DNA from 3 places in the Candidatus Enterococcus mansonii genome. Region 1 is predicted to be linked to each of the others. Evidence: predicted binding sites of a transcription regulator. Region 1 holds the regulator's gene; each other region holds the start of a gene.
What was found. The regulator LexA, encoded in region 1, represses DNA repair genes until DNA is damaged. The targets are predictions, from matches to a motif close to CNAACANNTGTTNG.
Positions count from the first base shown of each region.

Region 2: A5880_RS13185 (replication-associated recombination protein A) is a predicted target of LexA. The motif match lies at 1,906-1,919, and genes of this name have one in related genera.
Region 3: ruvA (Holliday junction branch migration protein RuvA) is a predicted target of LexA. The motif match lies at 1,193-1,206, and genes of this name have one in related genera.

Region 1 covers NZ_NGLE02000001.1:88,459-91,744, forward strand. Annotated here, with positions in the region: gene tkt (transketolase) at 1-830, opposite strand, end outside; gene A5880_RS00360 (DUF896 family protein) at 929-1,171, opposite strand; gene lexA (transcriptional repressor LexA) at 1,438-2,058, shown strand; gene A5880_RS00370 (dihydrofolate reductase) at 2,109-2,609, opposite strand; gene A5880_RS00375 (thymidylate synthase) at 2,628-3,286, opposite strand, start outside.
Region 2 covers NZ_NGLE02000001.1:2,806,329-2,809,614, forward strand. Annotated here, with positions in the region: gene A5880_RS13175 (hypothetical protein) at 1-244, opposite strand, end outside; RNA gene ssrS (6S RNA) at 314-507, opposite strand; gene A5880_RS13185 (replication-associated recombination protein A) at 570-1,859, opposite strand; partial or broken gene A5880_RS13190 (DNA-3-methyladenine glycosylase) at 2,051-2,750, shown strand; gene A5880_RS13195 (DUF3013 family protein) at 2,686-3,171, shown strand; gene prmA (50S ribosomal protein L11 methyltransferase) at 3,188-3,286, shown strand, end outside.
Region 3 covers NZ_NGLE02000001.1:1,458,583-1,461,868, forward strand. Annotated here, with positions in the region: gene ruvB (Holliday junction branch migration DNA helicase RuvB) at 1-500, opposite strand, end outside; gene ruvA (Holliday junction branch migration protein RuvA) at 513-1,124, opposite strand; gene A5880_RS06740 (peptide ABC transporter substrate-binding protein) at 1,376-3,049, opposite strand.

The sequences.
Region 1 (3,286 bases):
GCTTTTGCAGCAGTAATTCCTTCTGCTCCGATTGGCGCGCCATGAACAGAAGATGTTCCTTCTTTCGGTGCACCATAACCAATGACTGTTTTGACTTCAATCAATGTTGGTTTATCAGATTCAGCTTTTGCAGCTTCAATTGCTCTAGAAATTTCTTCTAAATCATTGCCATCTTTTACTAAAATATGTTGCCAACCGTATGCTTCATAGCGAGCACCTACATTTTCAGTAAAGGCTTTTGATGTCGGTCCATCCAAAGAGATGTCATTTGAATCGTATAACACAATCAGTTTGCCTAATTTCATATGTCCAGCCATTGAACTAGCTTCTTGAGAAACACCTTCCATCAAGTCACCATCTCCACATAATGCATACGTGTAGTGATCAATGACAGGGAAACTATCACGATTGTAGACAGCCGCTGTATGCGCTTCTGCCATCGCCATACCAACAGCCATCGCAATCCCTTGACCTAAAGGCCCTGTAGTTGCTTCAACACCATCTGTATGATGCACTTCTGGATGCCCAGGAGTTTTGCTGTCCCATTGACGGAAACTTTTCAGATCATCCATTGTTACACCATAGCCGGCTAAGTGAAGCAAGCTGTATAGCATTGCTGACCCATGTCCCGCTGAAAGAATAAAACGGTCTCTATCGACCCAATTTGTTGATGTTTTAGGATTTACTTTTAAGTGTTTTGTCCATAGTGCATAAGCCATTGGGGCAGCACCCATTGGTAAGCCTGGGTGACCTGAGTTTGCTTTTTGAACTGCTTCGATACTTAATGTGCGAATCGTGTTGACGCCTAACTGATCAGTGTTGTCGAACAAAAAAATCATCTCCTATTTAGGTTTTTTTTACCTTTATTAACTATATTTTAGCTTATTTCGTTTATGAAAGCAATTACTTTTAGTAAAAAAAACCAAAATTATTTTCTGTTATGCAAACCTTTTGCTTTTTGAATCTTTTTCAATTTTTCTGGAGTTACATCATTTCCTTTAGGGTCAACAACTTTCATTCCTTCAATATGATGACGCATTCCACCTCTAAAAGCAGCTAAATATTCCTGACGAAGGACTTTTTGTTCTTCTTTTTCTTTTTCTGTCAATTGCTTTTCCTTCGCTTTTTTAGCTAGTTCATTGATGCGATTCATTTTTTCTGATGATAACATACTTATCCTCCCTATGTTTAAAAGCAAAATGAACTTGTAAAATTGTACAAGTTTACTTCCAAGTCTTATCTTATAAGATGAACACGAAAAAAACAACTATATTCCAACTAAAAACAAAGAATATCCAAGCTTTCCAACCGAAATACACCTTCCTCCACTCTTTTATTTCTGTAAAAAATGACATTTTAAAAAAACACGAACGCTTGTTTGATTTCAAAGTAGGATTATGGTACACTAGAAATATAAAGCGAAAGAAGGTGCGGGTTTTGGTGAAACGTACAGACACAAGACAAATTGAAGTACTAAAATATATATATGAGCAAGTTGAACTTAAAGGCTATCCCCCCACTGTTCGGGAAATTGGAAAAGCAGTAGATCTTTCCTCTACCTCCACTGTTCATGGACATTTAGCACGTTTAGAGAAAAAAGGATTGATTTTACGTGACCCTACTAAACCAAGAGCCATCGAGCTTACCCCAGAAGGTCTTGAACGAATCGGTGTCCAACCGACAGTGATTCCTATGTTAGGAGTGGTTACAGCTGGAGAACCGATTTTAGCAGTTGAGGAAGCTTCTGACTTTTTCCCACTTCCACCCGATTTAAAATCAGAAGAAAATACATTGTTTATGTTAACGATTAGAGGTGAAAGTATGATCAACGCCGGCATCCTTGATGGTGACCAGGTGATTGTTCGTAAACAAGCTTCCGCTCTAAATGGAGATATCGTTATCGCTATGACCGACGAGGATGAAGCTACTTGCAAGCGATTCTTTAAAGAGTTTGATCATATTCGCTTACAACCAGAAAATGATGCTTTAGAACCAATTATATTAGAAAATGTAAGTATTTTAGGGAAAGTTGTTGGCTTATACCGCAATCATATTTAAATAAACAAAAAAACATACTATTCTGGTATGTTTTTTGTTTTTCCAAATTTTTATTCAATCGCAACTTTTCTTTGATAAGTTTCAAACTGATAAGGATATTGATTTTTTTCGTCACGCTCTCCCTCACTGAGGTTGATCATCGTCCACTCATCCCAAGAAACCTCAGGAAATTGTGTATCTCCTTCAAACGTATAGAAAATAACTGTACGATATAAGACATCACAATAAGGTAAAAATTCCTCGTAAACAGCTGACCCACCTGCGATAAAAGTAATTCCGGAAAAGGCTTCTGCATACTTCACTACCTCATCAACTGTGTGAAAAACTTTTACGCCATTCGCTTGATAACTTGGATCGCTCGTGAGAACAATCGTTTGACGATTAGGTAGGGGGCTTGCCCCCATCCCTTCAAACGTTTTTCTCCCCATAACAATCGTGTTATTTTCAGTCATCTGTTTAAAAAACTTTAAATCATTTGGCAGATGCCAAGGTAATTGATTATCTTTACCAATTGTCCCTTGTTCATCTTGCGCCCATATGGCTGCTAGCATTGGAGTGCTCCTTTCAAATTAAACGGCAATTGGCGCCTTGATTGCAGGATGAGGATCATACCCTTCAATAATAATGTCTTCCATTTCAAAATCAAAAACAGATTGTTTCTCTAGATTTAATTTTAGCGTTGGAAATGAGCGGATCTCTCTAGTCAACTGTTCGTTCATCTGATCAATATGATTGTTGTAAAGATGAGCGTCTCCTAACGTATGAACAAAGTCTCCCACCTCTAAGCCTGTTTCATGAGCAATTAAGTGTGTTAATAAGGCGTAGCTGGCAATATTAAATGGAACACCTAAAAACACATCACCGCTGCGTTGGTACAACTGGCAACTCAGTTTCCCATCATTGACGTAAAATTGAAACATTGTATGACAAGGCGGCAAGGCCATGGACGGCACATCTTCTGGATTCCATGCCGAAACAATCAAACGACGAGAATCAGGTGTTTGTTTAATCATTTTAATCACATTTTTTAACTGATCAATGAAGCTGCCGTCTTTTGTTTCCCAATGACGCCATTGTGCACCATAGATATTACCTAATTCACCGTGTTTTGCTGCAAATGATTCGTCAATCAAAATCTTTTCACAAAATGTTTCATGTTCTTTTTCATATTGTTCCTTAAAGAGTTCATCTGTCAATACTCGATGTCCAAAATCTGTCATATCAGGTC
Region 2 (3,286 bases), 2.7 Mb from region 1:
TGGTGGAGATTACAAGTAAACTAAAAATATAGAATAATGAAAAAAATTTTAAATTAACAATTCCAACTAAAAGCCCTATAGTGGCTAGAATCAGATAAAACACACCGAATTGTTGTAAAAACTGTTGATTGTTATCTGGATCTCCACTGTGCATCAATGGTAGAAAAATTGTTCGTTTTTTTATTAAAAAAAGACCGATAACCAATAATAAAATGACAGACAAAAAGATAAGTACTTGGATCATTCAATAAAACCTCCATCAAATAAAAAACAATTTGCTTTATCGCAAATTGCTAAGTAGTCTATAAAAATGGTAAAATCCGTCGATGCCGTTATTCGTCCTATAGTATTGAACCCGCAAACAAAGCAGGTGGGTTCCACGACCATCAACTTCGAACTACCAAATGATAAGGCATGTTACCAGCTTAGGTACCAGAAGGATCCCTAGATATCAATAAAATGTTCGGTCAACACACAAAAAAGACAACGCGTACATCACAGATTTACCATCTTTATAATAGCACATCATAGAATAAACAGCAACGAGTGCGCTTGAATTTGAAAACGGATTATTTTTTGTTTTTTGATTGCTTTTTCCACTCTTGAATTCGTTGATATTGCTGATGTAAGGCCTGTTCGTATTTCCCAGTATCAATCGCCTTGTAGTAATGAGCATACTTAATTTTATCAGGAAGATACTGTTGATCTACCCAAGCATTTTCAAAGTTATGGGGGTATTGATAACCAATCCCTCGATTCAGATCTTTTGCGCCAGAATAATGACTATCTCGTAAATGATCTGGAACATCTCCAGCTTTTCCTTCTCGAATATCTGACAAAGCAGCATCAATCGCTGTAATAGCAGAATTTGATTTTGGTGATAAGCATAAATCGATCACAACACTTGCAAGTGGAATTCTGGCCTCTGGAAAGCCTAATTTTTCTGCTGCCTGAACTGCAGTAATGGTGCGAGCTGCAGCAGCTGGATTTCCTAAACCAATATCTTCGTAGGCAATGACCATTAGACGTCGGCAAATGATTGGCAAATCACCTGCTTCGACTAATCTAGCTAGGTAATGAAGGGCTGCATCCACATCACTTCCTCGAATCGATTTTTGAAAAGCTGAGATGACATCATAATGAGCATCACCATTTTTATCGTGAGTAAGAGCTTTGCGTTGGACACATTCTTCAATAATTGAAAGAGTAATCATTATTTTTTTTTCTTTATTTTCAGGAGTTGATTTAACTGCTAGTTCTAATCCGTTTAAAGCACTTCGCAAGTCGCCGTTTGTAGCTCGTGACAAATGATTCAGTGCTTTTTCTTCTAAAACCACAGCATAGTTTCCTAAACCGCGTGTTGTGTCTGTTAAAGCTTCTTTGATTGCTTTTTGAATATCTGTCTCAGATAAAGGTTTGACTTCAAAAATTTGCGTCCGGCTACGAATCGCTGGGTTGATTGTGATATAAGGATTTTCAGTCGTCGCACCGATCATGATAATTCGACCATTCTCCAAGTGAGGGAGTAAAAAATCTTGTTTGGTTTTATCTAAACGATGAACCTCGTCTAGCAGTAAGATCACAGTGCCGCTCATTTTGGCTTCTTCAGCAACAATTTGTAAGTCTTTTTTTGTATCAGTTGCGGCATTTAACATACGAAACGCATAATTGGTTGAACCAGCTATCGCACTGGCAATACTGGTTTTTCCTGTTCCAGGAGGACCGTATAAAATCATGGATGAAAGCATGCCAGCTTCGACCATTCGGCGAATAATTTTTCCTGAACCAACAAGGTGTTGCTGACCAACGACTTCATCTAAGTTACGCGGTCTCATACGAAAAGCAAGTGGTTGTTGCATCGTTGGACCTCCTTTTTGTTTGTTGATAACACCTATTATAACATAAAGAACGTACATTCGTATTTACACTGGTTTTTAAAGTAGAAGTCGTGGGAAACGATGGGAAAATCAATGATTTGTATAGTAAATGATTCATTATTTCAATGGATAATAGCCATTAATTCGTGTATGATAGAAAGTGGTGAAAAATAATGAATAATACAATCGATTTTTTTAATACACAAACAACAGAAAATATAGCCCAATACTTACTTGGAATGTACTTAGAACATGAGACAGAAGATGGAATGCTTGCAGGATATATTGTTGATACAGAAGCCTATTTAGGACCAGAGGATGAAGCAGCTCATAGTTTTGGTTTACGAAATACACCAAGATTAAAAGCGATGTATGAAAAACCTGGTACTATTTATCTATACACGATGCACACTCATTTGATTTTGAATATGGTCACTCAAGAAAAAGGAAAACCCCAAGGAGTGATGATTCGAGCAATTGAGCCAGTTGTAGGAATCGAAAAAATGGTAAAAAACCGTAATAATCGTAAAGGTGCTGACCTGTCAAATGGTCCTGGAAAGTTAGTCTCTGCTTTAGGGATTACTAAAGAATCATATGGACAATCAATTTTCGATAGCTCTCTTCGAATTGTTCCAGAAAAAAGAAAACAACCCAAAAAAATTATTGCTCTTCCTCGAATTGGTATTCCTAATAAAGGGATTTGGACGGATTTGCCATTGAGATATGTGGTCTCTGGAAATCCTTATATTTCTAAGCAACGAAGAAGTGATATTGACCAAAAAACATTTGGCTGGAAGGAAGAAAAGAAATGAAAAAAGCAACAATGTTAACCTATTTAGATCAACAACTATCAAAAAACATTACAGAGTATGATGTAGCTCTTGACTGGAATCCGAAAAATCATGCAATCGAAGTGGTTTTCCGTTTATTTGCAGAAAATACCGAAGGAGAGTCAATCGATGATGCTGAAGGAACGACATCAGAAGAAGAAATTATCGAATTTGAAGATGGTATTTTGCTGTATAATCCAGAAAAAACAGTGATGGATGAAGCGGATTATTTAGCAGTAATCCCTTATGAAGGAAAAAAAGGGATTAAAAAGTCTGTATTGGATGGATTGATTGCTTATTTAAAAGATGTATTGGTAGAAGGTCAAAGTGATTTACTGGATTTTTTAACAGATGAAGAACAAGAAGTCTTTGAATTAAAATGGTCAGATGAAGCATTCGATCAAGCAATCAAAAACAATCAAAAAATAGATAGCGATACTTATATTGCTTATCCAAGCTATTAAAATAAGAGGTGATTACATGAAATGGACTGAAGTAAAAGTTGAGACAGCAAGCGAAGCGGTTGAAGCGATTTCCAACATCATGATGGAAGCTGGTGCAAGCGGCGTAGCCATTGAG
Region 3 (3,286 bases), 1.4 Mb from region 1:
AGCATCCCAGCTCTGGTCGTTGCTCCAATCAATGTAAATGGTGGTAGAGGAAAATGAACAGGATGAGCGGTTGTTCCTTGTCCTACCATGATATCTACGTAAAAATCTTCCATAGCAGAGTAGAGCATTTCTTCCACTACTCGAGGCAAGCGATGGATTTCATCAATAAATAAGACATCGCCTGGTTCTAATTCATTTAAAATCGCAACTAAATCACCCGCTCGTTCAATTGCAGGTCCACTGGTTGTACGAATGTTGACGTGCATTTCATTGGCGATAACCATGGCCATCGTCGTCTTCCCTAACCCTGGTGGACCATATAACAAAGTATGATCTAAGGCTTCCTCACGATTACGAGCAGCTTCGATATAGATTGTCAGTTCTTGTTTGACTTTATCTTGTCCGATGTATTGCTCGAGAAATTGTGGACGTAGTGACTTTTCTAGCGATTCTTCCCCTTCACCGCTTTGTGCTGAAAGTAATCTTTCATCTTCTGTCATAGCTAGTCCTCCTTAGCGTTTCATCATAAATTTTAATGCGTTGCGTAAATATTCGTCTGTTGGCTGTTGCCCTAATTCTTCCAGTTTTGGTGTAATTCGTTTGATTTCTTTTTCGCTGTATCCAAGAGCACTCAAGGCTTCTAAAGCTTCTGTTAATGACTGATTGACAGATTGGGAACTTGGTGTTTTCGCCATCGCTTCTACTGCTGCTTCTGACGTTTCTAAATCGCCTAACTTGCCTTTTAAGTCAAGGATCATTTGTTGTGCGGTTTTTTTCCCTACTCCTGGGAATTTCGTTAAATAAGCCGCATCTTCACTTTCAATCGCATTGATCAAACCGCCGTGATCTTCTGACGCCATAATGGCTAGCCCGCTCTTAGGTCCAATCCCTGAGACACTAATGAGTTTTAAAAAGAGTTGTTTTTCGTCTAAATCGCTAAATCCATATAAGGAATGAGCATCTTCACGAATAACTTGGTGGACGTAAATCTTGATTTGTTGGTCAGTTTTACCAGAATAGCGGTAAGGATTGCCTACAGAAATTTGATAACCGATGCCATTTGTTTCTACTACAATATAATATGGACTGATAAATGTCACTTTACCAATGATATACTCGTACATAATTTCACCTTTCTTGATACAGTTGAAACAAAACTATCTTTTGATTCACTGTTTTCTGCATTTTTACACGCACATACGTTTCTATTTTAGCACAAATCGGTCAAAATCAGTAGTTTGAAAAAAACTCTTTGTTAAATAAAAAAGGAACTCCAAGATATAAGTTAGAATTCATAAAAGTCGGAAGAACAATTTTATGAATTTCTGCTTATTTCTTGGAGCTAGCTATTTTTGTTTCATCTTCGATTTATTTATTATTCAGAAATATACGTCCATTTATAGTCATATCGAGCGCCAGCTCCGTGAGCTACAACGCCTTTGACTTTTTTACTGCGCATGTGTGCTTCTGCTTTTTGATACACAGGTGCTACGCCCATATCGTCCATCAATAATTTTTCGGCTTCCACCATATCATTCCAACGTTTTTCTGGATCAGAAGCATCTTTACTACCAGAAGCTTTGACTAACTCATCGTATTTTTCATTTGAGTAACGACCTCTGTTATAAGAACCACCTGTCAAGAATAAATCAGTGAAACTGCTCGGATCTGCATAATCTGCACCCCAACCGCCCATGATTGTTTCAAAGTCGCCATTTTTCCCGCGATCTAAGCGAACAGTGAACGGTACATTGGTAACAGTCACATCAACACCATCCAAGTTTTCTTTTACAGCGCCTTGGATATACTCTAAAATCTTTTTCGTAGAATCAGTATCGTCACCTACGATATCGAATTTAAAGGTTGTGATTCCAAGTTCTTTTTTAGCTTTTTCCCAGTATTTTTTGGCTTTTTCTTTATCGTATTTCAATTGATTTTTATTTTCTTCTGAAAAATCTTTATTGTCTTTTGGAGAATACGACATGCCTTCTGGAATTAATCCAGTAGAAGCAACGGATCCATCTCCTAAGATACGATCAACGACTGCATCACGGTCAATCGAATACGAGATAGCTTTTCTTAAATTCGCATTCTTAAACGGTGATTTTTCTTCTCTTTGGTTAAACTCAAGATAAGATGTACGCGCATCTTTTTCGATGACTAATTCTGGATCGTCTGCCATTTGTTTCGCTAATTCTCCACTTAAAATTACATCATCTGCTTGTCCATCTTGGAATAGATTTAGTGATGTTGGTGCTTCTTTGACTACTTTTACTTCGATTTTATCTAATTTAACGGTCTCTTTATCCCAATATTGATCATTTTTTGTGTATGACCATTCAGTATCTGTTCCAGCACCGTCAAAGTCTGTTAGTGTAAATGGACCATTGTAAACAGATGACTCGCTATTTGAGGCATAGTCTTTGCCTTTTTCCTCAACAATTTTTTTGTTTTGAGGGAAGAATGATGGAAATGCTAATAGATAATCAAAGTATGGTGTTTCACGCTCTAAAGTGACTTCTAATTCATAATCACTGATGGCTTTGATTCCTAATTCATCTAAGCTTTTTTTCCCAGCAGAAACATCTGCTCCATTTTTTACCAACTCAAACATATAGGCATATTCAGCCGCTGTTTTGGGATCTGCGGTACGTTGCCAGCCATAGACATAATCTGCTGCTACAACAGGATCGCCATTCGACCATTTTGCATCCTTTCTTAGCTTAAAGGTATACGTCAAGCCATCATCGCTTTTCTTCGCCATTTCTGCTGCACCTGCTGCATGTGGCTTACTTTTTTCATCTAAGCGATACAGACCTTCATAGATATTATTAAAGGCTGAAAAGCTGATTGTATTCGTTCCTAGAGATAAATCAGCAGTAGGCATTTCTTGTTGTACGACCACTTTAAAAAGCTGTTCCCCACTCGCTTTTTTCCCGTCGGTACTACTATCTGTATCAGCAGCTTTCCCTTTGCCTCCACAAGCTGCTAACACTAAAGTAGACAGCATCATTACACTTATTAGTTTCGTCACTTTTCTTTTTTTCATCTTATTCTCCTCAATAAACAATTATTTTCTTTCTGAATTTTAATTTTCTGAATATTTTTATATTACTAGAAATAAACACAAATAGCAACTATTTTTATATCATAAAAAATAACAGTAGTTCTCGAAAAAAAAGGCATACAAAAAGAAGTGTTAAAGAGACACGCCAATGACGTCTCCCTTTAACACTTACAACGTGAATAGAATAAGGGATTACAGCTACTTTTTTTTAATACCAAG